2 regions of the Trichococcus flocculiformis genome follow, and region 2 is predicted to be linked to the other one. Evidence: riboswitches for the same ligand, from Rfam matches in the RefSeq annotation. Region 2 holds a riboswitch; the other holds the start of a gene.

Region 1 (15,232 bases), 1.3 Mb from region 2:
TCGCAATGTGTTGGTGTGAAATTTGGGAAATATGCACCAAACCTTCAACGCCCGGGAAAACTTCCACAAATGCCCCAAAGCTTGTCAAGCGTTTGACAACACCAGTCAATACAGCACCGATCGGAGCTTTTTCAGCTATCGCATCCCAAGGACCAGCTAACGTGTCTTTGATGCTTAACGATACACGGCCATTTTCTTTGTCGATTGATAAGATTTTGACTTTGACCGATTGCCCGATCGCCAAAACATCTCCAGGATTCTTCACGTGCTCGTGAGCAATTTGAGAGATGTGGACCAAACCATCCACGCCACCAAGATCAACGAATGCACCAAAGTTGGTCAGACGAGCGACTGTCCCTTCGACAATGTCTCCGGCTACCAATTCATCCATCAGTTTACCTTTATTAGCTTCTTTTTCGGTTTCTACAACCGCTTTATGTGATAAAATCAAGCGGTTTTCGCTAGGTTCAAGTTCAACAATTTTGAATGTCATTACTTTACCTTTATATGAACTGAAATCTTCAACAAAATGATCTTCAACCATTGACGCCGGAACAAAACCTCTAACGCCGACATCAACAACCAATCCGCCCTTAACGACGTCTTTGACTGGCGCTTCGATGATTTCGTTGTTTTCAAATTTATCTTGGATATCTTTCCAAACGATTTTAGCATCAATGCGACGCTTCGAAAGCAAGAAACTTCCGTTTTCTTTGTCTTTGATTTGTTTGATGACAACCAGGTCCACAACGTCACCTACGTTTAGGATTTCTGTAACTTCATCGAATGGTTTTGCGGATAATTCGTTGTAAGGAATAACTCCTTCAACTCCGCCCCCGATGATTCCTACGATGGCTTGTCTATCTTGGATGCTTAAAACTTCTCCCTTGACAGTATCACCCACTTCAATGGATAATGCTTCATCCAACACATCTTGCATAGTCTGTTCAACGTTGTTGGACTCTTCTTCATTTAACTCTGGGTTTTCAATGTAATCTGACATGTAACTATTCCTCCTAAAAGTCTGCGGCAACCGATTGGCTAGGTTCCTTAACTCCCTCGCCTTCCGGCTTAGGAACTAATCCTTGACTCCATATTTTTGAAAGCGTAATACTGCATATAATCATTCTAACATTTTTGCTTAAAATCGTCTAGTATTGTTAATCCAATGTTTGTAAGGGGTTTAGACTCACTTCGATAATGCCGAGAATCTGCTTAACGACTTCGTCGATTTCCAAATGTGTAGAGTCCAGAACGATGGCATCTTCCGCCTTTTTCAATGGTGAAACCGACCTTGTGCTATCCAAATGATCGCGGCGCTTCATGTCTTCCGTCAGTTCTTCCAAGGAAGTGGTCATACCCTTCGCTATGTTTTCTTTATAGCGTCGCAGCGCTCTTTCCTCTGCAGTTGCTGTCATGAAAATCTTGACTTCCGCATCAGGCAATACGACGGTACCTATGTCCCTGCCGTCCATTACGACCCCGCCGGAGCGTGCGATACTCTTTTGGCGAGCAACCATCTCTTCACGCACTTTCGCAAACGAGGAAACCAAGGAGACGTTTTGGGTCACTTCCTCCGATCTGATCGAATCGGTCACGTCCTCATCATTCAAAAACACGCGTTGCATTTCGTTTTCGGCAGTCAAAAAAGTTATCCTGATCCCTTTCAATAACGTATGCAATGCCTCTTCATCCTGGAGATCGACTTCGTTGGATAAAGCTGCATAAGTCAACGTTCGATACATCGCACCTGTGTCCAGATAGATGTATCCCAATTGTTCCGCAACTTTCTTCGCGATGGTACTTTTACCGGCCGATGCGGGACCATCTATGGCAATATTCATTTTTTTCACATTAAACCTCCGACTTTGTTCTATCTGATTTCATTGAAAAAGCCGCCTTATCAGACGGCTTCCATTATTTAACGTTCAATACCATACCGATTTGCGCTTCTGTGCTGCTCAAACCGTTAGCCTGCATCAACTCATCCAATGTCATATTATGGTTCACAGCAATCCGATAAAGGTTATCGCCTGCTTTGATGGTGTAGGAATTATTGTACGCTCCGTTTGTTGTTGCGGGTTCTTCGACTGTTTCAACAGGCGTTTCGACCACTGGGGGTACAGTGCTGGAACTTGGCGTTTCCACAATCGTTGATTCCGGTTCTGCTTCGCTCTCAGCGACTTCACTGGATGCTTCGGGCTCTTCAGAAGATACTTCTTCGCTGCTCTCGACACTGGAACTGGCTACTCTTTTGTTGATCATCACTTGTTCAGCGCTCTTGGGTACGGGAGTATTTTGATTCTGGTTATTATAATAGATGGTTGCAAAAGGAATAATCAGAATAGCCAAAAAGAGAAACAGCAATACTTTTAATAGAGGTGCTACTTCTTTATTTTTTGTATTTCTGGCCGAACGCGAATACTGCCGGCTCTTCAGATTTTCATCTTCGCCGAATTTACGTGACCAAGGCTCTCCATTATTGCGATTGCGATTCTTTTTATCCATTCGGGTTCCTCCTATAAGTGATTCATGCTAATTGTAGCACATTTCCGTAATTTTGGGGTTAAATTTTATAAAAGAAAAAGGTCAGAAACGATTTTTTCCCAGTGTGGGACTGCCTTCGTTGGAAACGCATTCCCAAACCTTATGGTACCCACTAAAGGCGGTTCCTCTATGCCACAGTTGTCACAGCAGTGGCTAGGTTTGACCAGACTGCTTTTCCCGAAATAAGCGGAGATGTACGCACGTCTGCAATTATCGGTCTCGGCGAACCCCTTCATGCGCTTCAACAAATTTTGCTTTAATTCTCGCCGGGCCGCTATAAATTGCTTCGCTTCCTCCTTCGTGAGCTGCTGACGCAAGATGTGCTGCAGCAACGTTTGCTCAGTCGGACTGCCATAATCGGGATTGACTGCTTTATTTTTGATTGCACTCTCAATCGTAAAATCGCTAGGAAAATCACCTTGCAACATCTTCAATTTGAAGTTGTAGTCCGTTTCCGAATACAACAGGACAGCCGTACTCTGTTGCCCGTCGCGCCCTGCTCTGCCTATCTCCTGCACATATTCTTCCAACGAATTCGGCATGTGGTAATGAATCACATAGCGAATGTTCGCCTTATTGATTCCCATTCCGAAGGCACTTGTGGCGCAAATGAGGTCCAACTCATCCTGAAGGAATTGATGTTGGATGGTGATTCTGTCTTCATTTGTCCGGTCGGCATGATAGGCTTCTACGCGCAAACTTGTTTTTTTTCGGATCATGAAAGCTACCGCATCAGCTTGTGCCTTACTGGAGAAGTAAACAATACCTGGAGATGGGTATCTCTTCAAAAGCTCAAGGAGATGTTCATTTTTCTCTTCTGGAGGCATTGCAGCGACCTTATAATAAATGTTGGCACGGTCTACCGGTCCTTCAAATACGTTCAAAGCGTTCCCATCGATATGCAAAGATCCGATGATGTCACCCATCACGGCTGATGTCGCTGTAGCGGTGAGCGCCAACGTCAATGGATTGCCCAAGGCTTGTCTTGCTGCTCCCAGAAAAAGATAGTCGGAGCGGAAATCCAATCCCCATTGGGAAATACAGTGCGCCTCATCGACCACAAACAAAGCAAGCGGAATCTGTTTGAGTTGGTTCATTACGAATTGGTTCTGAAGCATCTCCGGAGAAAGAAACAAAAACTTGATTTGATCCAGGTTGCTCAGTAATTTTTGCCTTTCTTCGAACTGCAGCATGCTGTTTAATGAGGCCGTCCTTTTTTCACCCATGAATTTCAGCTGGGCGACCTGGTCTTCCATCAAGGACAACAATGGCGAAACGATAACGACCATTCCATCCAAAAGATAGCCGCTCAGCTGGTATATCAACGATTTTCCTGTTCCCGTCGGCAATGTGGCCAACGTATGTTTGCCGGCCAAAACTGATAGAATGGGATCCAATTGGCCCTCTTTGAATGCCGGGTAGCCGAAGTATTTCTGTAGTTCTGATTTCAATTGTGCTTCATCCATATTTAGCCGCAACCTCACTTCTTATTTGTATCAGCCTGGACTCGAAAAAGGTGATTTCGGGAAATACTTTTTGGATTTCCCGGTAGTCAACACGTACCTTGTGTTCCACGAGTTGCTGCAGATACTGCATCTTCTCCTTATCCAAAAATCTTTGTGTAGGGAATTCCGGATAGATCAGGGCGATTTCGGCAAAGTGATCTTGGATCGTGCTCTGTTTCAATCCCCGCATCGAAATGATTTCCGCCATGCCATGCCCGTGCATGAAATATCCCATGGTCGTTTCGGCGCTGGCGGAAGCCAAGCCGTTTTCCTTTATCGTCATCTGCATGACAGAAGCAAGGACAGGAAAATTTTCCGGTTCTTTTTCCAAAGTGCCGTACAACCTCAGCCAATTTTGGTGCAGCAGTATTTTCACTTCGGCTTCCTCGAACGATAACAGTCCAGCCATTTGACCGGTCGTTTTCCTCAAGTGGTCAGCGCCTTCAAATTGCAGCACAAAGAGCCCGGCATCCCTTTCAGGCAGCCGTGACAAATAGCTACGCCATTCTTCCCCATAAGCGCTTGCAAAAGCGGCTTTATCTCCGGCCTGCTGCGTCAACAAGCGCTTCATCCACAGCTGCTCCTTCGCTTCCCGCTCAACGGGATAGTAATGTTTATTTTTGTGCAGCATTTCGGAAAGGACTTGGATCAGAAACAGCATCCGACGACGCAAAACACTCTGAACGAGGGCAAATTCCAGTTGGCTTCCTAAAGAAAAATGCGCGTGACGGCTGAAAAACTCAGCTTTCTTCGCGCTTCCTGCTTCGCTGAGCAGAAAGCCCTCGCCCTCGTTTCCGCTGATCAGTCCATCCGAAACCAAACGCTCGAGACCCTTTTTCAAGGCTGTCGGTTTCATGCCCGGCATGACAGTGAAATAGGCTTCCAGATCATATTGGCGGCACTGGAGCATGGTGGACACGGTCCGTTTGCCGATCAGGGTATAAAAAAGAGTCGCTTCCTTGATGGGGCGCCCGGTTGAAATACAATCCAAAAAAAGATACTCTATGTATGTCAAATCTTTCATATCATCACCACCAAATTTTTGTAAAGAAGGTTACTGTATGTATTATACCAAAGTAAATCAGGATAACTGCATCGCTTGTGGACTTTGCCAAATAATTTCACCGGATCTCTTCGACTACACTTCCGAAGGGATAGCTTTTACGAAAATGGATGCGAATGCGGGAAATGCTCCGATACCTGCCGAACGCTTCGAAGCGTTTCTGGCTGCCTATCGCAAATGCCCAACCGGTGCCATCTTGCGTTCAGAATCACCTTTCCCTGCAACAGAACAGTGATTCTGAACTCTCTTTGCTACAGGGATAATCGAAAAGAGGCTGCACCCGGAATCATCACTGATTCGGATGCAGCCTCTTTTTCTTGGAAAAGCAAAATCATAAACCGCAAATTCTTACTGGGCAAACGGAACTTTATTATGCGCCAACCAAGGTTTCAACTTCGGCATCACCAAAAGGATGACCGCACTTACGACAAGTCCTTTGATGATATTGAACGGCAAAATACCAGCCAATACTAATTCTTTGACGGATCCCGTCTCAAAGTTCAAAAGATACATATATAAAGGAGTGATGATGAACCAATTGGCTATTGATAAGACAACCGTCAACACCAAGGTGCCTGTCAATAGCGCCATAATAACGGCTGTTTTTGTTTTAGCTTTATTCAATAGGTAGTAGACAGGCAAAGTGTAAGAGAGCGTCGCCAACAGACTTGCGAAGTCCCCGATTGGATAGCCCATATCCCCGCCTGTTTGAAGGTAGTGCAAAATAGATCGGATGACAGCGGAGATGATTCCGCCGGCTGGACCGTAAAGGAAAAATGAAAGCAGAATCGGTAAGTCGCTGAAGTCGATCTTCAGATACGAAAATGCTGGAATTACCGGAAAAGCGATGAACATCAGCACAAATGCCAATGCCCCAAATAGTGAAATACCGACCAATCTTTTTGTTTTGTTTTGTTGCATGTTAATGAATCCTCCCTGTTGACTGTCTCAGAGATGGGTTTCTCCAAATAGAAAAGACCCTATTCTTATCATCCTCAAATGGACACATAAAAATAGAGCCTTTGAAATTGCAATTCAAAGAAACCCCATCTTCTCCCATCCAGACTGTACTGTCGGTACTGGAATTACACCAGTTCAGCCCGCAATGTAACACTGCGAGGTCGTGGACTTTCACCACCGGTCGGGAATTTCACCCTGCCCTGAAGACGAATCATATTTATATTTGTTATACATAAACTATAAGCGATGCAAGAGCGCTTGTCAAGCACGTTATTACGGTTTCGAGATGTTTTTTTTGAGAGTATTATCCGGCCACTCTTCTCAAACAGCGTGGAATGGAAGCCGCACCAAGAAAGTCGTCCCTACACCGGGCTCACTATGGACCTCAATTTCTCCATCATGCGCTTCCACAATTGTTTTCACGATTGAAAGTCCGATGCCAGTCCCTTTTTGCTTCGAATATGTCCGAGATTTATCATTTTTGTAAAATCGCTCGAAAATGAACGGCAGACTTTCCGCTTGGATACCGATCCCGTTATCGCTGACTTCAAAGATGACGTTGTCCAACACATCATCCATGCGGATTGTGATATGTATGAATTTTTGCCTGCGTTTGCCGATTTCGGCCGAATATCGTACCGCATTATCGATCAGATTGTAAAATACTTGATTCATTTTCTCTTCGTCGAAAGCATAAGTTTTGATGCCATCTGCAAGCTCATAAGTGAATTGGATAGCGGCTTCTTTAAAACTGTTCTCGAACCTACTTGCCAAATGATCGAAGAAATCCGCGAGATCGACATTCTGCCTGTTCAGATCAACATAACCCGCTTGCATACGTGATAGATCCAGAAGATTGTTCACCATCTTGTTCATTTCGGTCGTTTCATCCAAAATGATTTGAGCCATTTCTATCTTTTCGTCATTGCTTTCAGCGATATTGTCGATAATGGCTTCGCTGTAGCCTTTGATCATCTGCAAAGGTGTCCGCAAGTCGTGGGATACATTCGTGATGAAATCTCCGCGGATAATATCCAATTGCCTTTCATTCGTCACATCCTGCAGCACGATCAGCACCCCAGTGGTTTTTTGCAGATCTGCTTGGATAACCGGTGTCACCTTGACGTTATAATGCCGCTGTGACCAACTGAGATCCGCTTCCGATCCGGCTGTTGTTTTGAAAGCGTACTGCACCATTTCTTTGAACTGATGCGGCATCGCTTTAGCCTCGGCATCCGGGTCAACTCTTCGCCAAAAATCCAGAAAATCTTGCCCTGGTCCGTTAACTAATTTCAATTGGAAATTCTGGTCAAAGTAGAGGATTCCAGAAGGCAACGAGTCAAACAGATGATTCAACAGTTCGCGTTCTTCCCTGTTCATCAGCATCGTAGCCTGAAGGGTCTTTCCCAACTTGTTCATGGCAGTTCCTAAACCAGAAATCTCGTCATAAGATTCGAACGTAATCCGCTTAGAAAAATCATTCCGTGAGTATTTGAAGGCGATATCCGTCATAATCCCCAACGGCTCAGCAACATTCCGGATCAGGTGCTGATAATAGATGATTGTCCCCATCAAATATACGGTCAACAGCAGTAGCGTGATACTTTTTGCGTTCAGTTGGTAGGTCTGAAATTCATCTAAATCATAACCGATGACGAGCATTCCGGATTGTCCCTGCAGCTCAAATTTATGAACAAAAACCATCAGAAGTAAAGGATTGTTTTCCTCGTCTTTGATGGTGATTCTGCTGAAATCATCTACGTTACTGTCGATTGCATCCAGAATTTGATCATTCATTAAAATATTCTCCAGAAGCAATTCGGACTGCCCTTCCAGTTCCGGGTTTTGTATGACGAAACGGCTCTGATCTGCTATTTTGATGTAATAGGACATTTCGGGATCAAACGATTGCCCAGCACTGGCTTGCGTGAGATAACCTTCAGGATCGGACATGATCGAGTCCTTATATGCGGTAATCTTTTCCTGCAGTAGTTTATTATAGGTATCTTCGATTGAGTTCACACTGATGATTGCGTGGCCGATATACATCAAAGTCATGATGGTTACAGTCAAAAAAGTCAAAAGGACCCATGATTTGAGGAATATGCTCGTCCTTCTCATTGTGCATCGTTTGCCGCATGGTCATCATTCGGAGAGAATTTATAACCCATCCCCCAAACGGTGACTATCATTTTCGAAACAGGTTTAGATTGCTTCAACAGTTTCTCGCGCAACCGCTTGACGTGCGTATCCACCGTACGTAGATCGCCGAAAAATTCGTATTTCCAGACTTCTTTCAAAAGAACTTCCCTCGTGAAAATTTTTTCCGGGGACTTTGAAAGATAAAGTAGCAACTCAAATTCTTTTGGAGTCAAATTGATGGCCACTTCGTCTACCAAAACTTTTCTGGCATCAGGAAAAATCTTCAGCATTGGGTATTCGATTGTGCTCGATTCCGATTCTGAAGGCTTGGTCCGCTTCAGGATGGCAGCGACGCGCAGCATGACTTCCCTTGGGCTGAACGGCTTCACAATGTAATCATCCGCTCCGGACAAAAAACCTTCTACGCGATTGTTTTCTTCGCCGCGGGCAGTGATCATCATGATCGGTATTTCTTTTTCCTTACGGACAACTTTCGCTACTTCAATGCCAGTCATCCCAGGAAGCATGATATCCAATAAAACCAAATCGTAATGGTTATTCAGGATCATTTCCACCGCAGTTGTACCATCCTCTGCTTCGGCTGTTTCGTAGCCATCCTTTTCCAGATAGAGTTTCAGCAGTCTTCGGATGCGCTCTTCGTCATCCACAATCAATATTTTCCCGCTGGAATTTGTCATCGTGATCATCCTCTCCCGTTGTGTAAGAAAACTACCTTTTTGATGCCTTTTCGTTGGCAAGAGCCATATTCTTAAGCTTCTCTATTTCGAACGCCTTCAGCTCTCTGTGTTGCCCAGGTTTTAGATCACCGAGGGTAAGGAATCCAAATGACTCCCTTTTCAGTTTTTCGACAGGGCAACCGATTTTTTCAAACATTTTTTTTACTTGATGATTCCAACCTTCATGAATGGTCAATTCAACGATTGCTGTATTTTTTTGGGAATTGGCCGAAATCAACTTAGCCCGCGCTTTAGATGTTTTTTTCCCGTCGATCAGTACCCCGTTCTCCAATTTGTTCAGATCAGAGCGCGTAGGGATAGAACCAACTTTAGCGACGTAAGTTTTGTCGATGTGGTATTTCGGATGAGTCAACAGGTTCGCAAACTCACCGTCATTGGTCAAAAGAAGCAGTCCAGTTGTATCATAGTCCAATCTTCCGATGGGATAAATCCGCTCCTTAACATCGAAGAAATCGGTAACAACAGTCCGATCCTTATCATCTTTCACGGATGAGAGAGTATTCTTGGGTTTGTAGAACAAGTAGTAAACAGGCTGCTCTCGATAGATTGGCATGCCGTTCACTTCGACCCTGTCATTTTTTGAAACTTTGACCCCTAATTCTGTCACCTTGTTCCCGTTTACGCTGACTGCACCAGAAGTGATCAGTTCTTCGGCTTTTCGTCTTGATGCTATTCCTGCATGAGCAATAACTTTTTGTAATCTTTCCATTTATTCACCTATTATTCTTATTTGTTTTTGTCGGTCATTCTTGTTCCGGTATGACGGAATCTGCTTTGAAAAAAGCAAGTTGGCTATCTTGATTTTCATCAATAGGAAAATCAAAAAGATCAAAAGATTCATTATCCTGCATTTGGAATAATTCATCCACATTCGGCAGATCATCAATTGTGGTCAGTCCGAAATAATTCATGAAATAGTCGGTCGTTCCGTAAATGATCGGTCTTCCCGGTGTTTCGGAACGTCCGATTTCCTTTATCAAGCCTCTCAGCAACAACCTTTGGACCAGTCCTGCTGACTGCACGCCGCGGATCTGATCGATTTCCATCCGCGTCAAGGGTTGCTTGTATGCGATGATCGCCAGCGTCTCCAGGGCAGCTTGCGATAAGTGGGTCGCGAATGGCGAAACAGCGTACATTTTGATGAGTTCCGCATACTCTCTTTTTGTGGCGAGTTGGTATCTTTTGCGGGTTTCAATGAGCGTCAAACCGGAATGGATGTTGTCGTTATGACTCGCCCGCATTTCGGTCAACAGATTTTGAGCTTCCAATGGGGTGGTCTCCAATAAAGAGGTGATCTCATCCATACTCAAGCCATCATCCCCTGCCACAAACAGCAGACTCTCCAGTGCCCCTTTTTTATTCATTTGCTAAAACTCCCATATTACGTAATATATAAATTTCTCCATAGGTGCTTTCCTGCGAAAAATTGATTTTTCTTTCTTTGACCAATTCCAGCATCGCCAAAAATGTATTCACGATCTGCGCTTTGGTCTGCACTTCAAAGAAATCCGTAAAGGGCAGCCTCTGGTCAGAATCATGCGGCAGGTTGTCCAACTTCTCCATGATCCAAGTCATCGTCTGATCCACCGTATATTGTTCCTGCTCCATTCTGGCCTGCAGCGGCTTCTTTTTTTGCAATTTCTGATACATTTTCTGAAGTGCAGCGATAAGGTCTGCAGCTGAAACTTCGCCCGGGGCAAGCGGAATCGCTTGTTGAAGCTCCTCCAGGTCTGTTGCGGGCTTCGTGAAATATAAGCCGCGCTCCTCTTCCATCGTTTTAAGCGCTTTGGCGGCTTCCTGAAATTGCTTGTATTCCACCAATTGTTGGATCAGGCTTTCCCTTGGATCTTCACCCTCTTCGTAAAATTCCTCTTCGAAAGTCACTTCTTTTTTCGGAAGCAACATACGGCTTTTAATTTCCAACAATGTCGCAGCCATCAACAAATAATCGCCGGCGATATCTAATTTCATCTCCTGCATCGTGTCTAAGTAACGCAAATATTGAAAAGTCACTTCCGTAATCGGAATATCAAAAATATCAACTTTGAGCTCTTTGATTAAGTGCAGGAGGAGATCCAATGGTCCCTCAAAATCCGGCAATATGAGGGTGAGTTCATTTTGTTCGCTCACAATGATCCACTCGATTCCTCATCACTTCGGTTCAGTTGTTTCTGGTTCCACTTGGCGATGAACGGCGCGGTTTCCAGCGTGCCATTGATTGTGCTTGTAGGGTAGTGTTGTTGCAGTCCATCCAACAGCCGATGAACAATCCCTTCACTACGAAATGAAGGGGAAACGGCAATATGACGGACGAGCACCATTGCCTCGCTTATTTCCACACCTATCAGAGCAACAATATTATCAGTCACTTCATCTTTCCACAAGAAGAGCTTCCTATCAACATTTTCGATGTAGCTTTCCATTTCTGGCTTCAGCCTCGCCACATTTTTTAGATCTGTTACATAAGAAAGTAGTCCCATAGCTATTTTTTCATATGATTGATTATAAGAAATGAACACTTCGATCTCCTTCTCACTTTGTATTTACCCGTTTGTTACAGAGCAGTCAACGTATTCTTCAATAATGTTTTGAATGTTTCTTTGACTCGGGTGGTCGTTTCGACGACTTCTTCATGATTCAGGGTTGCTTGCATGCCTGAAGCTAAATTAGTTATACAGGAAATACCGAAAATGCGCAAACCTGCATGACGAGCCACAATGGCTTCCGGCACGGTGGACATACCGACAGCGTCTGCCCCGAGTACACGGCACATCCGGATTTCTGCTGGTGTTTCATAAGTCGGACCTGTCAGTCCGAGGTAAACACCTTCCTTCAAATCCAATCCCATCTGCGAAGCGACTTGTTTTATTTTCGCTTGATATTCGGCATCATAGGCTTGGCTCATGTCTGTGAAACGCGGTCCTTGCTCGGGGTCATTCGGTCCGATTAAGGGGTTTTGGCCCGTCAGATTGATGTGATCCGTGATCAGCATCAGATCTCCTGGTGTAAAGGCATAACTGATGCCACCTGCGGCATTTGTCAGCGCCAACGAGTGAACGCCCAGTTGCTTCATTACCCTTATCGGAAAAGTAACTGCTTCGAGCCCGTACCCCTCATAGAAATGGAAGCGCCCCTGCATCGCGATGACTTTTTTCCCGCTCAGATTTCCATAAACAAGTTGGCCTTTGTGCCCTTCAACTGTCGAAATCGGAAAATAAGGAATTTCTTCATAAGGAATCGCAATTGCATCTGTGATTTCTTCGGCCAACTCGCCTAAGCCTGAACCCAAAATTAAACCGAATTCAGGTTCCAATAAACCTTTTTCTTCTAAAAATTTGGCGGCTATTCGTATATTATTTTGATTATTTGTCATATCCACACACCTCACTAGTTCAATTCATCCAAAAAACTACGGCCATTTTGAGTAGCGGCCACCTGAAAATTATCGGATACGGTCGCTCCGATATCCGCAAATTTGCCTTGATTCATCTTGCCGCGACCCGCCATTTTTTTCGAATAAGCCAACAATGGAACATATTCGCGCGTATGGTCTGTCCCTGGGAATGTTGGATCGTTACCATGATCTGCGGTGATCAACAGCAAATCATCATCCGCTAAAGCAGTCACTATTTCAGGGATACGCCCATCAAAGTCTTCGATTGCCTTAGCGTAACCATTCACGTCTCTGCGGTGTCCGAAGAGCGCATCAAAGTCGACAAGATTCAGGAAACTCAAACCCCGAAAATCTTTTTCCATGACTTTCAGCAACTGGTCCACGCCGTCCATATTACTTTTCGTACGGACATATTCCGTTATGCCTTGGCCGTTGTAGATATCATTGATTTTACCGATGGCAATGACATCATAACCCGATTCTTTCAAGTAATCCAGCGTTGTTTTCCCGAACGGATCCAAGGCGTAATCGTGTCGATTGCTTGTGCGGGTAAAATGTCCGGGAGTTCCGATATACGGTCTGGCGATGATCCTTCCGATCATGTAGGGATCCTCTAATGTAATCTCTCTGACATATTCGCAGATTGCATACAATTCCTCAAGCGGAATGATGTCTTCGTGGGCGGCAATCTGCAACACCGGATCCGCTGATGTGTAGACGATCAGATCGCCGGTCTTCATTTGGTGCTCACCAAACTCATCCAGAATTTCGGTCCCGCTGGCCGGTTTGTTTCCGATAATTCTCCGGCCTGTGTGAGATTCGATTTTCTGGATTAATTCTTGCGGAAAACCTTCAGGAAAAACGCGGAATGGAGACTGGATGTTCAGTCCCATGATTTCCCAGTGGCCTGTCATGGTGTCTTTACCGACGGACTCCTCCTCGAGTTTTGTATAGTAGCCAAGTGACGCGCTGTCAGACTTTACGCCGCTGAGTTCGCGTATGTTTCCCAATCCCAATGTTTCCAGATTAGGAATTTCCAGCCCAGCGACTGCTGCGATATGTCCAAGCGTATCCGATCCAACATCGCCGAACTTATCGGCATCCGGCGCTTCCCCTATGCCGACTGAATCCAAAACGATCAAATGGATGCGATTAAATTTCATGATTTTATTCCTCCCGGATCCTCAGCTTCCTTGAGCAAGTAAACTTCAAGCACGAGGATGATATTTTTGATAAATTTCTGCCATTCTCTCTGTCGTAATGTGCGTATAAATCTGGGTAGTAGAAATGTCAGCATGCCCCAATAGTTCCTGCACAATCCTCAGGTCGGCTCCGTTTTCCAGTATATGTGTTGCAAAAGAATGGCGCAACATGTGCGGAGATACATTTTTATTGATGCCGGCATCCCGCACGGTTTGTTTTAGATTTTTCCAGATTCCTTGTCGTGTGAATCCGTTGCCGTGGAAATTCAGGAACAAATAAGCCTTCTCTTTCCTTCCGTGAGCCAAAGCTGGTCGACTGTCCGACAAATATTCCGAAATCCAGAAGGCGGCTTCCTCCCCCAACGGAACAATTCTTTCTTTATCGCCCTTCCCGATTGTTTGGATGAACCCGATATCCAGATGGATTTCACTCATCGTAATGTGGATGAGTTCACTGACACGAAGACCGGTGGCATACAACAGTTCCAATATGGCACGATCCCTCAAGCCTAAGACTGTTTTGACATCCGGAGCAGCCATCAAACGTTCGATTTCATCCATCGAGAGCACTTTCGGCAATTTTTGCTGTTTTTTCGGTAATTGGATGGTGACCATCGGATCGTTTTCGATTAATCCCTCTTGCTTCAAGTATTGATGGAATTTCCGGAGACTCGTGATCATTCTCCCGATTGAGGCTGTGGCCAATTTTTCTTCATTCAAGAATTGAAGATACAAAAGTACATCCGGCTTGGTGACATCTCCGAATGCATGAATCTCATTCTTTTCCAAAAAATGGCTATATTTTCTGAGGTCTCGTTGGTAACTGGTGATCGTGTTATCCGAAAGACCTCGCTCAATCCTTAAATAACGCCCGTATGCATTAATTTCTTCTTCCATAACCTTTAACCCATTTCATCTTTTTGAGTCTATTTATTCCTCATTTTTTGTTGGCAATCCCGGCAGATGCCATGAAAAGTCAAACGATGATCCTTAACCACGAATTGATAGCGCGCTTCGACATCCTTTTCGACCTCACCCAACAAATCTTCGTGTATTTCCTCGATATTGCCGCATTCTATGCACAAAAGGTGATGATGGAAATGTTCATTGCTGGTCCTTCTTAAATCGTAGCGAGATAACCCGTCTTCAAACACAACTTTGTAGGTGATGTTCAGCTCCGTCAAGATTTCCAAAGTCCGATAGACCGTGGCAAGGCCAATGTCGGGATGCTTAAGCCGCAACAGCAGGAAAATTTCCTCCGCACTGAGATGCTCTTTTTCCTTTTCCAGCAGCACGCTGACAGTCGCTTCTCGTTGCGGAGTGAGCTTGAATCCTGCCTCTTGCAATTGTTTTTTGATGGTATTTAATGACAATTCCGTCACTGCTGTCGGCTCCTTTAAGGACAGGCTGAAGACCTAATCCTTTTTGATTAATTTAGTGTGTCCGTCTTCTTGGATGATCAGTCTGGCTTTCAACAAATGGCCCAAAGCCCTTTTGAACTGCGCTTTGCTGATACCAAAGTATTCTTTGATTGCTTCTGGATCACTCTTGTCCCAATAAGACAAGCTATGCGTTGGGCTCTGCTCCAACAACACCAGAATCATGGCTGCATCCTCACTGATTGCTTCGTGAGCACGCGGTTTCAAGGACAGATTCAGCAT
Region 2 (15,232 bases):
GATGCGCCCCAAGATCGATGGCAGCCACTGTAAAAGCAGCTCTAGTACGAGTGGAGGCTTTTTCGAACAAAAGGGCAATGTTTTTGCCTTCCAGATAACGGTGCGGAATATTTCGTTTCTTCAGATCCTTCAAATGCGCCGAAAAATCAATCAGATACTCCAATTCTTCCCGAGTGAAATCTTTTTCCGCCAATAAGCTTCTTCCTTGAAATACTTGTTCCAAAATTCCGCCATCCCCTTTTAATGTTATTCTCACTGTCGCTCTTGCGAACGATCATTTCCGAGTCATGATGCAACTATTATTGGACTCATTTTATACCCAATTCTAATGGATTACAAACCTTATTTTAATCTAACGGTTATAATCCGACCAAATACGGGCAGCAGGAGACACTCTTCCACTACGGAACATTTGTTTGCAAAAATTTTTATTTGACAATGATACGGATTGGGATTATCCTAGAGACAACTTAATTGAATAGTCTTCAGGGACGGGTGAAAATCCCTACCGGTGGTAAAGCCCACGAGCCGTTAAGGCAGATTCGGTTAAATTCCGAAGCCGACAGTCAGAGTCTGGATGAGAGAAGACAGAAACCATTTTCGAGTGGGCATACGTTTATTTGCCATGCAAATAACACTTGTTCGCCATTCGTTCATGAATCGGAATGTCAATCCCTGGGTGTAGTGTATACCCAGGGATTTTTTGGCCTTATTTAGCTGGCCTTCCTTTGTCGAGCCCTGAAGCAGAAATGTTCAGGGCTTTTTATTTTGGAAATGGGAGGCACACAAAGATGCAAGATAAGGATACATACTTTATGCAAATGGCGCTGGGACTTGCCGAGAAAGGCCGCGGTGCCGTTGCCCCGAATCCGATGGTCGGCGCCATCATCGTCAAGGACGGACGCATCATCGGGTCCGGCTACCACGAAAAAATCGGGGAAGGCCATGCTGAAGTGAACGCGTTCCGCTCGGCAACAGAAGATGTGGCCGGTGCAACCATCTATGTGACTCTGGAACCCTGCTCCCATTTCGGCAAAACACCGCCCTGCTCCGACAAAATCATCGAAAAGAAAATCGGTCGAGTTGTCATCGCGGCTTTGGATCCGAATCCTTTGGTTTCCGGACGCGGCGTCAAGAAACTGCAGGCTGCCGGCATCGAAGTAATAACCGGCGTCCTGGCTGAAGAAAGCAGCCGTTTGAATGAAATATTCATGAAATACATCGTAAAAAAAGAACCCTTCGTCGTCATGAAAGCAGCGATGTCCCTGGACGGAAAGATTGCGACCCGAACCGGCGAATCGCAATGGATCACCGGACCTGCCGCCAGGGAACGCGTGCACCAACTACGCAGCGCCCTCACCGGCATCATGGTCGGTGTCCAGACCGTCATCATGGACGATCCGCAACTGACTTCCCGCATTCCGGGAGGAAAAAATCCGCTGCGGATCATCGTCGACAGCACCTTGCGCATCCCTTTGGAAGCAAAAGTGCTCCAAGATCAGGATGTGGCCAAGACTCTTATCGCAACGACAGAATGGGCGGACCGCAATAAAGCCGCACTGCTCGAAGCAGCCGGCATCGAGCTTTTGACTGTACCGACCAAGGATGGCCGGACCGATCTGAAGGCGCTGATGAAAGTTCTCGGAGAGCGCGGCATCGACAGCATCCTCTTGGAGGGCGGCGCCACTTTGAACTTTGCCGCATTGCAAGCAGGCATCGTCGACAAGGTGCAAGTCTACATCGCCCCGAAACTGATCGGCGGGGAAACGGCAAAAACACCTGTCGGCGGAGAAGGTATCGAGAAGCTGAGCCAAGCTTTCAGCGTCATCGAGTTGAAGGCCAGCACCGTTGGGGAAGATATCCTCTTGGAAGGCTACCTTTCCAAGAACGAATAATAGAGGAAAGTGGGAGGACATTCATGTTTACTGGAATCATCGAAGAAGTCGGCACCTTAAAAGGCATCCGTCATAGCCAAAAATCTTCCGTCGTCACTATCGGCGGAAAAAAAGTGCTGATCGGAACAAAAATCGGCGACAGCATCTCCACCAACGGCGTCTGCCTGACGGTAACGAAGCTGCATAAGGATGCCTTCGATGCCGACGTCATGCCGGAAACGCTGCAACGCTCAAACCTTGGCGGCCTGCAGATGGGCGGCCGCGTCAATCTGGAACGGGCATTGCAGCTTGATACCCGCCTGGGCGGGCACATCGTCAGCGGCCACATCGATGGCACCGGATCGATCAAGGAATACCGCAAGGACGATAATGCCGTCTGGATCACCATCTCAGCCGGCCCCGAACTGCTCCGCTACATCATCGAAAAAGGCTCGATCGCCATCGACGGCGTCAGTCTGACTGTGGCGACGGTCGACAGCGGCTCGTTCCAGGTATCCATCATTCCCCATACCGGAGCGGAGACGATCCTGCTCGAGAAGAAATTGGGCGACACGGTCAATCTGGAGTGCGACATCATCGGAAAATACGTGGAAAAACTGCTGGGCCTGAGCCCTAAAACACAAACAAAACAAAGCAACCTATCTGAAGCTTTCTTGCAAGAGAACGGCTTTTTCTAAAAGAAATAAGGAGGGAAACATACATGTTCAATACATCTGAAGAAATCATCGCGGACATCAAAGCCGGCAAAATCATCGTGCTTGTCGATGATGAGGATCGCGAAAATGAAGGCGATCTGATCTGCGCAGCGGAATTCGCGACGCCGAAAAACATCAATTTCATGGCCATCTACGCGAAAGGTTTGATCTGCATGCCGATGGATCGGACACTCACCGAAAAACTGGTACTGACTCCGATGGTGGACCGCAACACCGATAATCATGGGACAGCCTTCACCGTCGCCATCGACCATGTCGAGACGACCACCGGCATCTCAGCCTTCGAACGCTCTTTGACCGTCATGAAGGCAGTTGAGGATGACGCCAAGCCCGAAGATTTCCGCAGACCCGGCCACATTTTCCCGCTGAAAGCTGTGGACAATGGCGTACTCGCGCGCAACGGCCACACCGAAGCCACCGTCGACTTGGCGCGTCTGGCCGGGCTGAAGCCAGCAGGGCTCTGCTGCGAAATCATGGCCGATGACGGCACGATGATGCGCACAGCCGAACTGATCACTTTCGCCAAAGAGCATGACCTGAAGATCGGCACGATCGCTGACCTGATCGCTTATCGCAAAGAGAACGAGCAGCTCTACAAACGTGAAGGCCAGGCCAAGCTGCCCACAAAATACGGTGAGTTCGACATCTACACTTACGTGAGCAAAATCGACGCGGATGAGCATCACGTTGCCTTGGTCATGGGCGATGTCACGACGGAAGAACCCGTTCTGGTCCGCGTCCATTCCGAATGCTTGACCGGCGACGTCTTCGGATCGAAACGCTGCGACTGTGGCCAGCAATTGGACGCGGCCATGAAGCAGATCGCCGAAGCAGGTCGCGGAGTTTTGGTCTATTTGCGCCAGGAAGGTCGCGGCATCGGCCTCGTCAATAAAATCCATGCTTATGCGCTGCAGGATCAAGGCTACGATACGGTTGACGCCAATCTGATGCTCGGATTCCCCAGCGATCTCCGCGAATACTACATGGCTGATGAGATGCTTCAGGATTTGGGCGTCAAAGAGATCCGGCTTTTGACGAATAACCCGCTTAAAATAGAAGGATTAAAAAAGCACGGCCTGAAAGTCATCGAACGAATCCCGATCCAGCTGGAAATTTTCGACGAAACGCAACGCTACATGGAAACAAAGAAGCAAAAGATGGGGCATTATTTAGATTTATAAAAAAACAACCAAACAGGAGGAAAACAAAATGAACATCATCGAAGGACAATTAATTGCACAGGATTTAAAAATCGCTATCGTGGTGGCACGTTTCAACGAATTCATCGGCTCAAAATTGGTGGGCGGCGCTTTGGACGGCCTGAAACGCCATGGCGTAGCTGAAGATGCCATCGACTTGGCATGGGTACCAGGCGCATACGAAATCCCGTTGGTAGCGCAAAAAATGGCAGCTTCCGGAAAATATGATGCCGTCATCACTTTGGGCGCTGTCATCAAGGGTGCAACGGCACATTTCGATTACGTCTGTTCCGAAGTGTCCAAAGGCGTAGCGACAGCTTCCATGAATACCGGCGTTCCGGTCATCTTCGGTGTCCTGACAACCGACACGATCGAACAAGCCATCGAGCGCGCCGGTACGAAAGCGGGCAATAAAGGCTATGATTGTGCTGTATCTGCCATCGAAATGGCCAACCTGCTCAAAAATTTATAAAAATTATGGGAAAACGAATGTTCAAAGGTGTTCACACCATCATCCTTGACTACGACGGCACTATCCATGACAGTACCCGGAATTACATCTATGCTTTCAAACAAGCCTATGCTTTTCTTGTTGAAGCCGGCCACGCTGCTCCCAGGGATTGGGCGGATGCAGAAATCACGAAGTGGCTGGGCTACAGCAGCAAAGCGATGTGGGAAAATTTCATGCCCGACTTGGACGAAGACATCCGATCGAAGGCCTCAAAAATGATCGGGCAGATTCTGCTGGAAAAAGCTCAAAATGGGCAGGCTATTCTTTACGAAGGCGCTCTGGAAACCTTGCAGGCATTGAAGGAAAAAGGCTATCGCCTAATATTTTTGAGCAACTGCAGCCGGGCCTATATGGAAGCCCATCGGGAAAGCTTCGGCTTGGACCGTTACTTCGACGGCATGTACTGCACCGAAGACTTCAGCTTCATCCCAAAATATGAAATCTTCGAATCGATCGAATCTGTTTTCCCTGGCGGCTACCTGATTGTGGGCGACCGTTTCCAGGACATCGAAGTCGCCGAACATCATCCCGTCCGCACAGTGGGCTGCCGTTACGGCTTCGGTTTCCCCGGGGAACTGGAATCGGCGGATGTGCTGATAGACGATATCCGCGAATTGAATGACTTGCTTTAACAATCAAAAGAGGCTGGGATTTTGTCCCAGCCTCTTTTTGCGCTTCCGGATATGAGGTGCCTAAACATGGAAGAGCCTACATAAACAGGCTTCCTCGGCTGTTTGTAAAACTATGATTGCATATCAGCCGACACAAAGAAGATTCCTTGACTGTTTGCAAAGTAGCGACTGCACATCAGCCGACACAACGGGACTCCTCGGCTATTCGCAAGGAAGCGCATGACGGACAACCGACGAAGCACACTTCCACCGGAAATTCCGATTCCCCCATCTTATCGATCTCGCCGGATTTATGCTGTTCAATCCGGTACCGTAGCTTTTAACCGATCCAGCAAGCGATAAAGCAGCTTCCGGTTGCTCGCGGGTATCGGATAATTCCGAATTTCTGCTGACGTCTGCGTATAGGCGGTGCCGTCCAAGAAGGCCGCATCGTTCTGGAGAATGCTTTCGATGCTTTCCTTTGTGGATTCGAAATGGAACTGCAGACCGATCACATTTTCTTTATAGATAAAACCCTGATTCGGACAGACTTCGCTTGTGAACAGGCGCTCCGCTCCTTCCGGCAAGCCGAATTGCTCCCCGTGCCAATGGAACACGACCAGTTCCTCAGGCAGTTCGCCTAGCGTTTCCGATTTCATCGTCCGGATCGGCAGCCAACCTGCTTCCCGGTATTCCCCCTGAAAAATGTCAGCCCCCAAAGCTTTGGCGATCTGCTGTCCGCCCAGACAAACTCCGAAGACCGGCTTTCCCTGGCTGATGAGTACACGGATGAACTGCCTTTCCTCTTCCAGCCAAGGCAGTTCATCCAGGACGCTCATGGGACCGCCCAATATCACAAGGAAATCCGTTCTCTCCGCTTTCGGCAAAGCTTCCCCCAGAAATAGGCGGTATACCTTATATTCGTTTCCGGTCTGCCGGCACCAATTCTCGATCTCCGCCGGCCCTTCAAAATCCACGTGCTGTAAAATTGCGATTTCCATGCTGATCCCTCCTTAAAATTGATTATTCCATCATAATATATGAGCCCGCAACCGTCACCCATCGCCGGGTTATTGAGTGCAGATGCAGGTGGAGAATGTTATGATAGACCTATAGAAAACACTTGATCCAAAGCCATTTCCGAAGGGAGCAAGCACCATGAGAAACCTGGACAAAGAAATTGCGATCATCCAAAAATTCAAAGCCGAGCACCCGGACAAAGCCTACAAACTCTACATCGAGACAAGCGATGACTTCGACTTCCATGACGAAACCGAAAGCGAAGACTACATCGCCATCCTCATCGCCGAATTGGAAACCGAAACGCCCGTAGAAAATCCGTTTTTGGAAGGCACATCCGCCTACACTTGGGATGCCGAATACGTCATCTACATCGACAAACCCACTACCGCTGACCGGGAATTGATCACGAAGCTTTATTATGATGAACTGCTCCAATATGTCTGAAGGAAATCATCCTTCAGGCATTTTTTCGTCCGTTTCGTCTTTAGCAGTTCCCTCCGAAACACGCTCTAGGGGCTTATGCCCTAATTCTTTTCCCTCATCGGTCCCACTCCCGCTTGGCTCCGGCTTTTTGGATGAACGCAGCAGCTTCTCCACGAGCAGTTTGACCAAGTGATCCAGTTCAGCCATCACAATCCCTCCCCTGCTTTTTTCATTATCATACAATATCCGCCCGAATATTTCGGGATATTTTTGTACTTTTTGGTCCCCATCTCAAAGTTTACGTTCAGTTTATCCCCTGTTGATATAGTCATACCAAGGTTTACAGAACACAAAAAGTAGACCAAATCGAAGGAGGAAAAATAATGAGTCAGAATTTCGAGAATGCGATCAGAGAGCGGTTTGAGCAAGGCTTCAAAAATTGGAATAATGGGTACGATGCTTGGCTGGATTGGTGCGAAACTTTGTATGAGCCGGATGCGCACTACAATGTCTACAGCGACCGCCTGACTTTGCAGCAGTACAAGGACATGATGGGGCAACTTTTCCAGGCCTATGACATCGAACTCGGCGAATTCCATAATATGATCGTGGAAGGTGAATGGGGTGCCATCCGCTATAACGTCTATATCATCGACAAACGCACCGGTGAACGGATTGAACAGAAAACGATGGAATTCGTCAAATTCAAAGAAAATCCTGAACCGATCGGGGCACGCGTCGTAGAAGGCTGGGCATTGTCCGACAAACCGCTTTCCGCCCACTGATATCAAGTCATTACCGTCTCCCGACAACACAAAAACAGCCTCCGGAATTCCGCATGTTACGGACTTCTGGAGGCTGTTCATTTTATCCTGGTTGCGGCAAACCAATCAGTCGTTCAAAGACTGTTCGGACAGCCATTGCATCAATGTAATCTCTGTTCCGTCGATCACTGTCGATACTTCGTTGTTGTGGACATATACCCAAGAGAAATGGCCATTGTATTGATAAGGCGTGCCGTCCGCATTTGTGTACAGACCGGAAGTGTCCTCGACCTTATCAAACAGGGTCAAGTACACATCTGCATCAGCAGCCACCAAGCGGTCGTAGGTAGGCAGCGTATTGATTGCTGGAGGCAGCACCATGTCGTTTGCGGCTGCAGTGAACCAGATTGGAGTCTGCGCCAGATTCTGGATGTCCGCATCCGAGATCAAAATATCATTCAAACCTTCGCAGACAGGGAAAGCGGCAGCAAAGTAGTCAGGGTAATCACGCGCCATCAGCATCGTCATGTAGCCACCGTTGGACGGTCCGCCGATATAGATCCGGTCGGTGTCGACATCCGGATTGTTGGCGACGTACTCCTCGATCAGCGCCATCAAAGCATCTTCGTATTTGGAAGAACCATCCGCTCTTCCGCCGATTCCGTCCATCCAATATGTCGGTGTCTGCGGAGCCAAAACATAGGCCCCATCGAAGTAGGACTGGATCTCATCCGTAGCCAAAGCAGTCGCTTTGTTGGCAGCCAACGGGATTGTCGCATCCGTTCCGCCTTCCCCGCCTCCGTGCAGCCAGATGATCAGTGGATTTTCTTGGTTGTCCTTTGCTGGGCTGTAGTCGGCATAAGTCAATGTGACGTCCCCGAAGGTCGATGCGCCGGTTTCGAAGTCTTCGATGATTTGCTTGGTTGTACCGGCAAACTCGGTGACGAATAGACCGGATACGGTGCCTGCCGGCGTTTCGATAGCCGTCTGCTGCGTGATGGTGTAGGTATTCGTCGTCCAATCATTGCGACCGGTAGCGACCTGATAGTTCAAAGCAGAGCTCAGGGCCAAAGTTGGACCGTATTCCATTTCCAGCACAGCATATTTGCCCGTCTGAACGGCTGGATTACCGTCTTTGTCGGCCACGTAGGCATTGGTGACATTCACGATGCCCTCGCCCAGCAAGGAAAGTTCCAAACGGCTGTCGCTTCTTGAGACATGGACGCTGAATGTATCCGCAGTCACGGAACCTTGCGGAACCGGTCTGCCCAAGTCCACGATGATTTTTGTCACGGTGGCGCCCCAGTCCTTCACTTCGATGACCGTTTCATAGGAGGCAGGCTGGGTCTTCAACTCTTTTGCCGAAACCGGGTCGGCCGTTGCAAACAGCCCTCCTAAAACCACTGCGCTCAATGCCGTTACTTTAGCCATTTTTTTCACTCTACCCATCATATTCTTTTTCCTCCCGATCTATCTGTTTTTTTGTATTGAAGCCTATCAGACTAATGCGTTGTCCAATTCAGTTGCTTCCGTTTGCTGTTGTGCTTCCACTTCTTGTTTATATGCGGCTTTGTCCATGACTTTGAAGAACGGCAGATAGACGAAATAGCTCACAGCGATCATAAGCGCTTGATAGATAGCCCATCTCCAGCCACCTGCCATCAATCCGTTGATGATGACCGGAACACCCAATGGTACCGCGATACCCGGCAGGTAAGGCAGGATGCCTGTCAGCATGCCCAGATAGGAAGTGACGGCGATGATCAAAGGCACCAGGATAAATGGGATAGCCAAAGTGAAGTTCATGATGATCGGCATCCCGAAGATGATCGGTTCATTGATGCCGCAGATGTTCGGTATCAAGCTCAATTTGCCAAGTACACGGTATTGCTCCGATCTTGCCCGCATCATCGCCATCGCCAACCCTAAGGTAGCGCCTGAACCCATGAATACGACCATCCCGAACATACTTCCGGAAACGATATTCGGGATTTCCAGACCAGCGTTATACGCTGCCAAGTTTTCGGTACCAAGCGGTGTCCAAATCGGCATAAATACACTGTAGACAACCATCGCACCATGCACACCGACCAACCAGAGAATCTGTGCCGCAAACATGGCAACCAAGAGTGCCGTGAAGCTTCCGCCCAGTTTGGTCAAAGGTGCCGCCACAACTGAAAAGATGAAGGAGTGGATATCGGCATAGGCAGTCAATGTCATCATGTAACGGATCGCCAAGGCGATGACGGCAAGCACCAAACCAGGAACCAGACCGGAGAATGATTTGGATACAGTCGGCGGCACACCATCCGGCATTTTGATGACCCAACCTTTAATTTTAAAAATGGTATAAACTTTCGCAGACAATAATGCGACAAGAAAAGCTGTAAACAATCCCGGTGCACCCATCCAAGTAGCGGGCAGCGAGGCCAATGTATTTGTTTCTGTGTAATTGAACGGTGTCACGATCAAGAAGCTCATCAAGGCCAGAATCCCTGCTGGCGTACCGTCGATATCATAGGATTCTGCAAACTTCGCAGCGATCAGATAAACAACATAGATTGCCAAAAGGTTGGTCGTAATTTCGGCAGGGATGACCGTAATCGCTTTCAAACCGGTGTTGACCAAAAAATCCTGATAGCCTTGAACCGGGAAACTGTTCACGAGACTTCCCAAGGCACCCACGATCGTAATCGGCATCGCTGACATCAGTCCATTCGTGATGGCACTGATATATTTGTTGTTTTGGATCGCACCCGCACCACGTTGTAAACTCATTTGCACATTCGAAAAATCAGCCATTCTTTTCAGCCCCCTATTTGTTTAATAAATTCAAAGCATCCGCCAATATTTTTTTGCCGTTCATCATACCGTAATCCATCGATGGAATCGTTGCGATTGCAACCGAATGGCTACTGTACTTCTTTTTAAAGCTCTCTTCCATGTAACCGACTTGCGGTCCCAACAAGAGAATGTCGACATTCTGGATCAGTTTATCCACTTTCCCTTCCGCCGTAGCATCGATGTTGACTTCCATCCCTCTTTCTTTTGCCGCATCTTTCATCCGTTCGACCAACATGCTGGTGGAGAAGCCTCCGGCACAAGCCAACATAATTGAAAGTGTCATGCAATCCCCTCCTGCTTCATTTTTTGTGTATGCAACAAATGGACTTCTTCTCTCAGTTGGATCAGGTGCTGCGCCAGATCTCTCACGGTCATAGCGTTCATCACATGATCCTGTGCGTGGACCATCAGCAGTGTCGTGCTGGTCGGTTTTCCTCTGATTTCTTCTTGGATAATCGCAGTCTGCAGATCATGCGCCTTGTTCAAGGCAGTCCTTGCCTCCCCCATCAACTTGCCGGCTTCCTTAAACTCGCCCTTTTCAGCAGCCTGGATAGCTTTCATGCTGTACGCGCGGGCATCTCCCCCGTGTATGATCAGCTGCATAATGATTTTCTCCTCGTCTTCCAAATGAATCCCTCCTGTCCTTTATCCTTTCATTTATAGATATGCAAAAACCGTGCCAACACACATGATGCACACTGCCACGTGCAACAAAAAAATCTGTGTCGCCAAAACGACACAGATTTTTTGAATTTATGCAGTTGTGTGTCAGCTATTCGCTATATAGGACACACTTCGGGCCAAGTAAGCATAGGCGACATGGTTCAGCATGTCTTCGTTGATGATTTCGAGATGCTCCCGGAAATAATCCAGGAAAAGATTCTTGAGTTTGGGAACGATATATTTGTCCTGCGGAAACGAAACCATCCCTTTTTCAAAATGAGGAATCTGTTCTTTGCGCTTGATTTTCCGCAGCATGCCGATGATATGGAAAGAAAGGCCGATTTTATCACTCACGAACAGGGAAGGACTCATCATTTCGTTCACCTCATCATTGAAGCGATAAATGCTGGACAGCAACTCCTCGATTTCAGGCATGTCGTAATACTTCAGAATCGTTTCCTTAATCGAACGGTACGTATAGATTTCGTCGATGCAGTCCTGAATCCGTTGCAGTCCTATCCGGTTCATGACCGTATACAGTTCAAAGGTCGGATACTCCGTTTTGATCGCAAAGGTGCTGATGACACAGATGATTTCGTACTCCTTCGTTAATTCCTGAAGGCGTGCATAAATGCTCTCTTTGCCGACCAAATTGATCGGCACAATCGTTATCTCCTTCTCATCAAAGGAAAGCTCCTTGCGGATGATGTCACGAATCGTTACGGCTGTCCCCTCTCCGGTCAGGCAAATCGAAATGATCGCCAACGGTCGGAAATGAAATGAATCATTAGCTTGCGGCCGAACTTTCGGCTGCTGTACCTGTTCCGCTTCCTTCCTGTCCTGATAGATGGCCATATAGTCATTTACCTTCAGTGTTTCGACGTAGACTTCACGCAGACCGCAACCGATCATCGCTTTTCTGCTGGCTTCGAGGACATGCATGGTGCTCACGAGCGGAATGGACTTAGCTTTCAGAGGGAACAGTTTCTCCAATTCCCCCGCAAAAGTCGTCAGGCTGCCCATGTCCACCAGCAGCAGGATGTCATCGGTGATCTGATGGTTTTTGATGTAACGGACCAGCCTTTCGAACACTTGCTGGGGCTCCTCATCCAAACGCGCATTGATTCCGATGGCCCCTTCGTGGTTCAACAGCTGGTTCGCCGTGTCGCAAAGTGCCGAGGCAATCCCCGATCCGTGCGCAATCACAATGACCTGCACTTTCGCCAATCTTTCGATCGCATCCATCTCATCGTGCATCAGGAACATGATGAAATAACTCGCTTCCTCTTCCGGAATAACCACACCAAGATCCGCTTCCAGAATAGTCATGCACTCCTTCGCGACGCCGTACATCTCCGGATACTTGTCGATGATCGCTTCATGCATGTCATTCTTCAGCACATGGTCTTGTTGGCTTCGCTTCACAAGGTTGTAGATATGAATAGCCATCATCTGGAAAACCTTGTCGCTCACTACCTTACCCGTCTTAATGGTGACATGGCGGAGGATTTTCTCCAGTTCCTTGATGATGTTATCCGGCACAAGTGCGATTAGGTTTTCTTTGTTGCAAAAAAGTTGTTCCTTTTCTCCGGTCAATTTGAAATAAGTCTTCAGATCATGCTCCATCGCTTTTTGGATCTCTTCCGCGCTGGCTTTGTTCTGCTCCAATTCCCGATAGCGTGTGTTCATTTCCCGGTAGATGGTGCTTTCACTCGGAACGCTGACTTCCGTAACGGTAGCGGTGGATGGCAAATATTGGATCGCCTGTCGGTTCGTAACTTCGTATTTTGACCACATCTGGCGGTGAGCCGCATTGCTGAGCAGCCCCGCCCGGATATAATCCGGCAAATCTTTACTGCTGACTCTCAGATAATCCTCTTTGACTGCCAAAAACCGGGCATAGCTTTTCGCGAAAGCGATCCGGATATCTGCTTTGAATTGCCCAATATTCAATTCACACTTGTAGTGCAGAAAAGCTTTCAGCGCATTCTTGCTGAAATACATCGGCACCCCCAACTGATCTACTTCCTGTTGGACGAATGTATCGAACAACTGATGTCTTTCTTCGATTGACCTTTCCCTCAAACTGGGCAGATCGATGATGATCGGCAGTCTGCGGATGAATGTCTTCAAAAGTGTATCCTTTTTTTCAGTCGTCGCGCCGATGATCAGGACATTGGCATGATGATCTTTTTCGGATTCGCCGAGCCGCCGGAAAACACCGCGGTCGATATAGGTGAACAGCATCTCCTGTCCTTCGATCGGTAACCGGTGGATTTCATCCAGAAACAAAATCCCGCCGTTCGCCTTCTCCAGAAGTCCCGGCTTGTTGGTCTCCGCCCCGGTGTAGGCGCCTTTGACGTGGCCAAACAGTTGGCTCATCAACAGCTGCGGGTTATGGGCATAATCAGCGCAATTGAACTGGATGAACGGCGAGGCCTCCGCCAGTTTTCCGGACTGGATGCCGTATTTGTGCAGCAAATCGGCGAACAAAGATTTCCCTACGCCAGTCTCGCCCAGCAAGAGCATATGCATGCCGTCCCCCGGATAAAGGATGGCAGCCTTCCCTTGTTCGATCTGATGGAACAGGCTCGGATTACGCTTCAGGAACTTGTCCATGTCCACCATTTTAGGCGTTTCCTTCGGTACCCCAGTCTTTGGTACCCTCTTGTGGGTGCATGGAAAAAAGCGTACCGGTCTGGTCTTCTCTTTGTAGCAGCGCTGTTCTTTGTGCAACTGGTTCAGGTCGCGCGAAATATTGCTGCGATCACTCTGCAACCTGTAGGCAATCTCTTCGGCCGTTATCCCCTGCTTCTTCTCTTCATAAAGCATGCCCAGTGCCTCAAGCACTTTCTCGATCCTCTGCAAAAATCATCACTCCTCAGAAAAGCGTTTACATCTTCAACAATCGTACCATATTTTTATGACAGACGAATACAAAAACGTTCAATCTGACCTATTGTTTTGCTCTATTTGAGTGCTAAGGCGAAAATTGGCAAAGATGAAAGTAAAAATGGACATATTGCCCCAATCCTTTTCTGATCGGATACGATATAATGAACTCTAAATTCTTAACTACAAGAGAGGACTGCACATGATTAGTATCTTATTGGTTCGGAAAATTGCCCAACTGTTCCTCATCATGATTTTGGGTTATCTGTTGGTAAAACTGAGAATTCTGAAAACGGAAGAGAGTATCGTCTTGTCGAAACTATCGTTGTATCTAGTGATGCCTGCCGTGATACTCAGCGCTTTTCAGGTCGACTTCAAGCCGGAAATCCAAGCAGGCTTGATGCTGGCCTTTGTGGCGGCTGTTGCCATCCACATACTCCTGCTCATAATCGGACACATCTCGGGTAGTCTGTTCCATTTTGAGGAAATTGATATTGCGTCCATCATCTATTCCAATGCAGGAAATTTGATCATTCCCATTGTAACAGCCGTTTTGGGGACTGAATGGGTCATCTATTCCACGGCATTTCTGTCCGTTCAATTGATTTTCCTGTGGACGCACTGCAAATTGATGTTCTCAAAAGAAAAGAAACCTCATTTTCGGAAAATCATTCTCAATGTAAACATGATCGCCATTTTTATTGGCGTGCTGTCCATGTTGTCGGGAAGCCGCTTGCCGGCCATCCTCAATGAAACATTGGCTTCAATCGGTTCCATGATCGGACCGCTGGGCATGCTGATCACAGGCATGATCGTCGCTGGTATGGATATGAAACACGTATTCACAAGCAAAAAAGTTTATGCAGTAACCTTCTTCAGAATGATTCTTTGTCCGGCCATCATCCTGTTGCTGCTGAAACTCAGCAATGCCGCTAGTTTGGTGAATAACGGCACGGAAATATTACTCATCACCTTCTTGGCCACCGTGACCCCCGCAGCCTCCACTGTGACGCAATTCGCGCAGGTGCACGACAAGAATGCAGCATACGCAGGTGCGATCAACATCATGACCACGCTGCTATGTATCGTAACCATGCCCATCTTCGTCATTCTGTATTATATTTGAAAAAAAATCCTTGGAAACTATTGAAGACAAGCACTTCAATGTTCCAAGGATTTTTTGTTAAGATTTATGGGTAATGAGGGGCTCGAACCCCCGACCCGCTGATTAAGAGTCAGCTGCTCTGCCAACTGAGCTAATTACCCCTATCACGTACTGAACACGTAACAAATGTTATTTTACTCCCCTTTTCAATAAAATGCAATAACATTATGAAAAAAAGAGTCCACATCCGGATAGGTTCTCCGGGGTGGACTCTTCATTGTGTTCATCGCTAGATTAGATACTTGCCCAAACGTTTTCCAATACATTCGTTTGATTGCGGTCAGGTCCCACTGAGAAAGTGGAGATGCGGACGCCAACGGTTTCTTGAACGCGACGGACATAGTTGCGCGCATTTTCAGGAAGCTCTTCCAAAGTACGGCAACCAGTGATGTCTTCGCTCCAGCCTGGAAGTTCTTCGTAGACAGGCGTGCATTGCGCCAATTCCTTCAAGCTTGCTGGATAGTGGTAAATCAATTCGCCTTCAGCATTTTTGTAGGCGGTACAGATTTTCACTGTTTCCAAGCCG

The links. A riboswitch is a leader RNA that binds a small molecule or an ion and turns the genes downstream of it on or off. The one in region 2 is predicted to bind FMN.
Region 1: another riboswitch for FMN. It lies ahead of ACKPCD_RS08265 (ECF transporter S component); the one in region 2 lies ahead of ribD (bifunctional diaminohydroxyphosphoribosylaminopyrimidine deaminase/5-amino-6-(5-phosphoribosylamino)uracil reductase RibD).

The regions. Positions count from the first base shown of each region.
Region 1 covers NZ_OY759718.1:1,711,496-1,726,727, reverse strand. Annotated here, with positions in the region: gene rpsA (30S ribosomal protein S1) at 1-1,003, opposite strand, end outside; gene cmk ((d)CMP kinase) at 1,161-1,844, opposite strand; gene ACKPCD_RS08285 (LysM peptidoglycan-binding domain-containing protein) at 1,918-2,508, opposite strand; gene ACKPCD_RS08280 (RecQ family ATP-dependent DNA helicase) at 2,574-4,013, opposite strand; gene ACKPCD_RS08275 (YpbB family protein) at 4,006-5,076, opposite strand; gene ACKPCD_RS08270 (ferredoxin) at 5,114-5,350, shown strand; gene ACKPCD_RS08265 (ECF transporter S component) at 5,464-6,036, opposite strand; FMN riboswitch at 6,160-6,287, opposite strand; gene ACKPCD_RS08260 (sensor histidine kinase) at 6,397-8,157, opposite strand; gene ACKPCD_RS08255 (response regulator transcription factor) at 8,193-8,915, opposite strand; gene ACKPCD_RS08250 (pseudouridine synthase) at 8,947-9,684, opposite strand; gene scpB (SMC-Scp complex subunit ScpB) at 9,719-10,339, opposite strand; gene ACKPCD_RS08240 (segregation/condensation protein A) at 10,332-11,105, opposite strand; gene ACKPCD_RS08235 (GNAT family N-acetyltransferase) at 11,102-11,359, opposite strand; gene ACKPCD_RS08230 (purine-nucleoside phosphorylase) at 11,530-12,348, opposite strand; gene deoB (phosphopentomutase) at 12,363-13,532, opposite strand; gene xerD (site-specific tyrosine recombinase XerD) at 13,578-14,468, opposite strand; gene fur (ferric iron uptake transcriptional regulator) at 14,498-14,953, opposite strand; gene ACKPCD_RS08210 (CvfB family protein) at 14,987-15,232, opposite strand, start outside.
Region 2 covers NZ_OY759718.1:383,751-398,982, forward strand. Annotated here, with positions in the region: gene argF (ornithine carbamoyltransferase) at 1-226, opposite strand, end outside; FMN riboswitch at 478-593, shown strand; gene ribD (bifunctional diaminohydroxyphosphoribosylaminopyrimidine deaminase/5-amino-6-(5-phosphoribosylamino)uracil reductase RibD) at 792-1,895, shown strand; gene ACKPCD_RS02140 (riboflavin synthase) at 1,919-2,572, shown strand; gene ACKPCD_RS02145 (bifunctional 3,4-dihydroxy-2-butanone-4-phosphate synthase/GTP cyclohydrolase II) at 2,596-3,792, shown strand; gene ribH (6,7-dimethyl-8-ribityllumazine synthase) at 3,821-4,282, shown strand; gene ACKPCD_RS02155 (HAD family hydrolase) at 4,300-4,953, shown strand; gene ACKPCD_RS02160 (type 1 glutamine amidotransferase) at 5,253-5,933, opposite strand; gene ACKPCD_RS02165 (hypothetical protein) at 6,091-6,399, shown strand; gene ACKPCD_RS02170 (hypothetical protein) at 6,406-6,585, opposite strand; gene ACKPCD_RS02175 (nuclear transport factor 2 family protein) at 6,762-7,163, shown strand; gene ACKPCD_RS02180 (prolyl oligopeptidase family serine peptidase) at 7,269-8,594, opposite strand; gene ACKPCD_RS02185 (PTS sugar transporter subunit IIC) at 8,640-9,944, opposite strand; gene ACKPCD_RS02190 (PTS sugar transporter subunit IIB) at 9,958-10,269, opposite strand; gene ACKPCD_RS02195 (PTS lactose/cellobiose transporter subunit IIA) at 10,266-10,613, opposite strand; gene ACKPCD_RS02200 (sigma-54-dependent transcriptional regulator) at 10,755-13,517, opposite strand; gene ACKPCD_RS02205 (AEC family transporter) at 13,744-14,667, shown strand; tRNA gene ACKPCD_RS02210 (tRNA-Lys) at 14,735-14,807, opposite strand; gene ACKPCD_RS02215 (adenylosuccinate synthase) at 14,941-15,232, opposite strand, start outside.